DNA from 2 places in the Streptomyces sp. NPDC058650 genome. Region 2 is predicted to be linked to the other one. Evidence: riboswitches for the same ligand, from Rfam matches in the RefSeq annotation. Region 2 holds a riboswitch; the other holds the start of a gene.
What was found. Region 2 has a riboswitch for glycine ahead of gcvP (aminomethyl-transferring glycine dehydrogenase). Riboswitches for the same ligand answer to the same signal wherever they lie in the genome.
Positions count from the first base shown of each region.

Region 1: another riboswitch for glycine. It lies ahead of gcvT (glycine cleavage system aminomethyltransferase GcvT); the one in region 2 lies ahead of gcvP (aminomethyl-transferring glycine dehydrogenase).

Region 1 covers NZ_JBHXRL010000002.1:240,057-243,257, reverse strand. Annotated here, with positions in the region: gene ACFWWU_RS04860 (enhanced serine sensitivity protein SseB C-terminal domain-containing protein) at 1-74, opposite strand, end outside; gene ACFWWU_RS04855 (enhanced serine sensitivity protein SseB) at 164-904, opposite strand; gene ACFWWU_RS04850 (AAA family ATPase) at 1,044-1,712, opposite strand; glycine riboswitch at 1,864-1,962, shown strand; gene gcvT (glycine cleavage system aminomethyltransferase GcvT) at 2,135-3,201, shown strand, end outside.
Region 2 covers NZ_JBHXRL010000003.1:10,511-13,711, forward strand. Annotated here, with positions in the region: gene ACFWWU_RS06120 (DNA polymerase IV) at 1-231, shown strand, start outside; gene ACFWWU_RS06125 (PRC-barrel domain-containing protein) at 394-768, opposite strand; glycine riboswitch at 882-981, shown strand; gene gcvP (aminomethyl-transferring glycine dehydrogenase) at 1,158-3,201, shown strand, end outside.

The sequences.
Region 1 (3,201 bases), on a different contig from region 2:
TCGTAGCGTCCGGGTGCCACCTGGCGCAGCATGTGCTCGACCTGACCGGTCGCAGCGGTGCCTGACGCGCTCACCCTGGGTCCCGCCCCTCTTCCGTTCACCACGTCCGCCCGGACGTCGTCCGTCCGGCTACCGATTCAGTTCAGCTTAAACAGGGTGCCGCTCACCCGGCGGCGCGCTGGTAGAAGGGGCGTACCCGCTCCAGCATCCAGTCGCCGACCGGGTCCTGCGCCATGTCGAGCAGGATGAGGTTGACCGGCCAGGCGACCTCGACGCGGCCGAGGGCGCGGCCGAGGGCGTCCAGGGGAGCGTTGCGGTCGACGCCGTCCCAGGCGGCGAGCTGGACGCCGATGAAGAGGGCGGGTTCGGTGCCCTCGACGCTCGCGAGGGCGCGGCGGGCGGTGGCGACGACGCCCGCGGCCTCGAATTCGGCGGAGGCGGCGGCGAGGAAGTCGACGGGGTCGTCCTGCCAGTCGGGCTCGAAGAGCCGGACGCGGCCGCCGGTGGCCGGGCCGTCGAGCGGGGTGCGGCCGGCGCGGCAGAGTTCCGCCACGGCGGGCGGGGGCAGCGGGACGCCGACGGTGCCACCGGGATTCACGGCGATGCCCAGCTGCGGGGGCAGGCCGCGGGCGAAGTCGCGGGCGGGGGCGACGGTGTAGGACATGTGCGTGCCGACACAGGCGAGGAACTGCTGCTCGGAGCTGAAGACGGGGACGAAGGCCGCGCCGTCGATCTCCATGGTGGCGAGGTCCAGGTCGGGGCTGTCGGGGCCGCCGCCGTTGGGCAGGGGGACCCAGACCGGGCTGCGGCCCAGCACCTCGACGAGTCGGCCCCCTGCGGCGGGGTTGCCGAGCGAGGCGGCCAGCACCTCTTCGAGCTCATTGCCCGGCCACGTCACGTCCACGGTCCCTCTTCCCCTGTCTCGCGCGGGCGCACCCTCCCGCGCCGCCCCGCAGCACCCTAACGCCGCCCTGGCGCCGCCGTGGCCAAAAGCAGTGGGTACGAGCAAGAGAGGGGCCCTCGGGCCGCGCCAGGGTCGACCCTCAGGCCGTGTCGCGGAAGCCGATCCTCCGCAGGGCGTCCGCGGCGTCCCGGTCGAGGAGCGTCGCCGAGGCGCAGCCGTGCGGCAGGGCCCCGGACTCGGCGGCCCGCAGGAGCCGGCCGACGGCCCGCCGGTGCCGGGCGAAGGCGTACGCGGAGACACCGCGGCCCCGGGCGCGCTGGCCGTCGCGCGCGGTGTCCGGGTCGACGTCGAGCAGGACCAGGTGCAGGGCGCCGCCGCGGCGGCGCGCCTCGCGGGCGAGCCAGCCCCGCACCCAGGACTGGGTGCCGCAGTCGTGCACGACGACGCTCGCGCCGGAGCGCAGGGCGTGGCGCAGTCCGGCGTAGTGCGCGACCCGTACCAGGGGGCGGTAGACCGCGTAGGGCAGGAAGCGCGGCATGCGGGCCTCCCAGCGCTCGCGGACGTCCTGGGAGTCGATGCCCCGGCCGTCGGCGGCGCGCCGCATGAGGGTGGACTTGCCGCTGCCGGGCAGCCCGGAGACGACGACGAGGTCGCCGGCGGCGAAGGTGAGGGCACGGGGCCCCCGGCCGCCGCGCTCGCGCAGGTCCCGCAGGAGCCGGCCGCGGCGGCCGGTCCTGGCCCTGGCCCGGGCACGCTGGGTCGGAAGGCCGGTACTGGTTCCGTATGCGCCGGTGTGCTGGATCCCCATCGTTGCTCCCCCTGCCGGGCCTCAGGAGACCCTTGCCCACAAAGTGTAAAGAAGCGGTAATGAGATACAAGTGATGTGCCGCGCGGAGCACGCGTGCAATGATGTGCGCGCCAGGCGCGCTCAGTCGCCATACAACCTCATACCGGCCGCTCGAATCCGCGCGGGAGAGTTCCGGAACGCTCACGCGTCCGGACGCCGAAGGAGCAAGACCCTCCCTTGAATCTCTCAGGCCCCGTACCGCGTGGATGAGGCAGATCTGAAAAGCGGGACACCCTGCCGTGTCCCCACCCAAGGTGCAAGCCGACCTCTCGGTGACGAGATGCTCTCGGTGAACCTCTCAGGTTCCATGACAGATGGGGAGGACGTCCTCGCCCGTCATGTGTTTCGTCACCGAACCGCCCTTGGGATCCGGGAGCCACCCCATGAGCACTGCCCCCCGTCTTACCGCCCTCGATGCGCTGCATCGTTCGCTGGGCGCGACCATGACCGACTTCGCGGGCTGGGACATGCCGCTGCGCTACGCCAGCGAGCGGGACGAGCACATCGCCGTCCGGACCAAGGCGGGCCTCTTCGACCTCTCCCACATGGGTGAGATCACCGTCACCGGGCCGCAGGCCGTCGAGCTCCTCGACCACGCCCTCGTCGGCAACATCTCCACGGTGGGCGTGGGCCGCGCCCGCTACACGATGATCTGCCAGGAGGACGGCGGCATCCTCGACGACCTGATCGTCTACCGCCTCGGCGAGACCGAGTACATGGTCGTCGCGAACGCCTCGAACGCGCAGATCGTCCTGGACGCGCTGACCGAGCGCGCGGCCGGCTTCGACGCCGAGGTCCGCGACGACCGTGACGCGTACGCCCTGATCGCGGTCCAGGGCCCGGAGTCCCCCGGCATCCTGAAGTCGCTCACCGACGCCGACCTGGACGGGCTGAAGTACTACGCCGGCCTGCCCGGCACGGTCGCGGGCGTGCCCGCGCTGATCGCCCGTACCGGCTACACCGGCGAGGACGGCTTCGAGCTGTTCCTGAAGCCCGAGCACGCCGAGGGCGTGTGGAAGGCGCTGACCGAGGCGGGTACCCCGGTCGGCCTCATCCCCTGCGGCCTGTCCTGCCGTGACACGCTCCGCCTGGAGGCGGGCATGCCGCTGTACGGCCACGAGCTGACGACCGCCCTCACCCCCTTCGACGCCGGTCTCGGCCGGGTCGTCAAGTTCGAGAAGACGACCAACGACGGCCGCTTCGTCGGCCGCGAGGCGCTCGAGAAGGCCGCCGAGCGCGCCGAGACCGCCCCGCCGCGCAAGCTCGTCGGCCTGATCGCCGAGGGCCGCCGGGTCCCGCGCGCCGGGTTCTCCGTCGTCAAGGACGGCGTGGTGATCGGCGAGGTGACCTCGGGCGCCCCGTCCCCGACCCTCGGGCAGCCGATCGCGATCGCCTACGTGGACGCGGCGCACGCCACGCCCGGCACCGAGGGTGTAGGTGTGGACATCCG
Region 2 (3,201 bases):
GGGGCCGTTGCCGCCGCCGTCGAGCGGCGGTGGGCGCCCGGGCACGACGTACGGCACGCGGTGCACGGGGCGGGGTGGGTGCAGGGGAGCGGGGTCGGGCGGGTCACGGTGCGGTTCGAGGAGCCGTGGTCGGCGCCGGGGCGGGTGCGGACGTTCTCGGTGGACGATCCGGAACTGGAGCCTTCGGAGCCGTTGCCCTTGGTGCGGGGGGAGTGTCCGGCGGGGACGTGACTCGGTTGTCGGGTGTCGGGGGTGGGGTGTGCGCCCGGCCTCGCGGCCGGGCTGGGGTTACCGACCGCGCCGCTCGTGCGGTGGGGTGGGCGGAGGTGCGGGTTTCCCGTGGGGGTTCGCGCCTTGGCGGCTGTGGGTTTGCTCGGGAGGCGCGCCTCGGGGTCAGGGACCCTCTTGGCCTGCCAGGTGGCCGAAGTCGGTGTCCTGGGGGTTCTGGGGCGGGGGTGGGAGCGTGAGGTCGTAGTGGCGGTAGAGCTGGAGCTCCTGCTCGGGGGAGAGGTGGCGGCCCACGCCGAAGTCCGGGGCGTCCTTGATGAGCGCGCGTTCGAACGGGATGTGGAGGCCGTCGTCCAGGAGGTCGCTCGGCTCCAGGGGGACGAAGGCGTCCCGGCTGAACAGGCCGGTGCGGACCGCGGCCCATTCCGGGATGCCGGTCGCGTCGTCCAGGTACACCTCGTCCACGGTTCCGATCTTGTGTCCGTTCCGGTCGAACGCCTTGCGGCCGATCAGGCTGCGCGGATCGATGTCGGTCTGCACGGTCCCTCCAACTGGTCGCAACTGCTCTACACCCCTACGAAAGTGCACATCTGGGATGTCGGCCACTTGAGCGATGGGAGCCGCAACCTCGCTGGTAGGCTGGCTGTGGCTGTCGACCCTGTGCGGGAGAGTCCCCCGGAGAAACCTTCCGGAGGGCGCCGAAGGAGCAAATCCTCCCCGGAATCTCTCAGGCCCCTGTACCGCGCGGACGAGGTCACTCTGGAAAGCAGAGCGGTGTCCACGGCATGCGCTCTCACCGACGGTGAAAGCCGGCGTGCCGCGAGGCGTGCCGGTGAAACTCTCAGGTTGAGATGACAGAGGGGGAGGCCGTCCGGGTACCCGCGCCGTGGTGCCCCTCGCAGGTCGTGACGACCAGGAGGCCTCCGTACATGACTGCCAACCGCATTCCGCTCTCCGAGCTCGAACAGGGCATCCCGTTCGAGCAGCGGCACATCGGGCCCGACGCCGAGGCGCGGGCCAAGATGCTCGCTCAGGTCGGTTACGGCTCGCTCGACGAGCTCACCGCCGCCGCGGTGCCGGACGTGATCAAGAACGCCGAGGCGCTGGGCCTGCCGGCCGCGCGCACCGAGGCCCAGGTGCTGGCCGAGCTCCGCACGCTCGCCGACAGCAACCAGGTCCTCGCCCCGATGATCGGCCTCGGGTACTACGGGACCTTCACGCCTCCGGTCATTCTTCGGAACGTCATGGAGAACCCGGCCTGGTACACCGCCTACACGCCGTACCAGCCCGAGATCTCGCAGGGGCGTCTGGAGGCGCTGCTCAACTTCCAGACCATGGTCGCCGACCTGACCGGTCTGCCCACCTCGGGCGCCTCCCTCCTCGACGAGGGCACCGCCGCCGCCGAGGCCATGTCCCTGTCCCGGCGCGTTGGCAAGGTCAAGAACGGCGTCTTCCTCGTCGACGCCGATGCCCTGCCGCAGACGATCGCCGTCATCGAGACCCGCGCCGAGCCGACCGGTGTCGAGGTCGTCGTCGCGGATCTCAGTGACGGGATTCCCTCCGAGATCGCCGCGCGTGGTGTCTTCGGTGTGCTGATCCAGTACCCGGGCGCCTCCGGTGCCGTGCGGGACATCAAGGCCACCGTCGACCAGGCCCACGAGCTCGGCGCCATCGTCACCGTCGCCGCCGACCTGCTCGCGCTGACCCTGCTCACCTCGCCCGGCGAGCTGGGCGCGGACATCGCCGTCGGTACGACGCAGCGCTTCGGCGTGCCCATGGGCTTCGGCGGTCCCCACGCCGGTTACATGGCCGTCCAGGACAAGCACGCCCGCTCGCTGCCCGGTCGCCTGGTGGGTGTGTCCGTCGACGCCGACGGGAACCGCGCGTACCGCCTCGCCCTGCAGACCCGCGAGCAGCACATCCGCCGCGAGAAGGCCACCAGCAACATCTGTACGGCTCAGGTGCTGCTCGCCGTCATGGCCGGCATGTACGCCGTCTACCACGGGCCGGACGGGCTGAAGGGGATCGCGCAGCGGACCCACCGGTACGCCACGATCCTCGCCGCGGGTCTCACCGCCGGTGGGGTCGAGGTCGTGCACGGCTCGTACTTCGACACCCTCACCGTCCGGGTGCCCGGCAAGGCCGACGAGGTCGTCGCCGCCGCCCGCGACGCCGGGGTGAACCTCTACCGCGTCGACGCCGATCTCGTCTCGATCTCCTGTGACGAGACCACCGGACGCGAGCAGCTCGCCGCCGTCTGGGGCGCCTTCGGTGTCGACGGCGACGTCGAGGCCCTGGACGCCACCGCCGAGGACACGCTGCCCGCCGGGCTGCTGCGCTCCGACGCGTACCTGACCCACCCGGTCTTCCACGCGCACCGCTCCGAGACGTCGATGCTGCGCTACCTGCGCAAGCTCGCCGACCGCGACTACGCGCTCGACCGCGGCATGATCCCGCTCGGCTCCTGCACGATGAAGCTGAACGCGACGACCGAGATGGAGCCGGTGACCTGGCCCGAGTTCGGCCAGATCCACCCCTTCGCCCCGGTCGACCAGGCGCAGGGCTACGTCACGCTCATCACCGAGCTGGAAGAGCGCCTCGCCGAGGTCACCGGATACGACAAGGTGTCGATCCAGCCCAACGCCGGTTCGCAGGGCGAGCTGGCCGGCCTGCTGGCCGTCCGCGCCTACCACCGCGCCAACGGCGACCTCCAGCGCACCGTCTGCCTCATCCCGTCCTCCGCGCACGGCACCAACGCCGCCTCCGCGGTGATGGCCGGCATGAAGGTCGTCGTCGTCAAGACCGCCGACGACGGCGAGGTCGACATCGCGGACCTGCGCGCCAAGATCGAGCAGTACCGCGACGAGCTGTCCGTGCTCATGATCACCTACCCGTCCACGCACGGCGTCTTCGAGGAGCACGTCGCCGACATCTGCGCCGAGGTCCACGAGGCCGGCGGTCAGGTGTACGTCG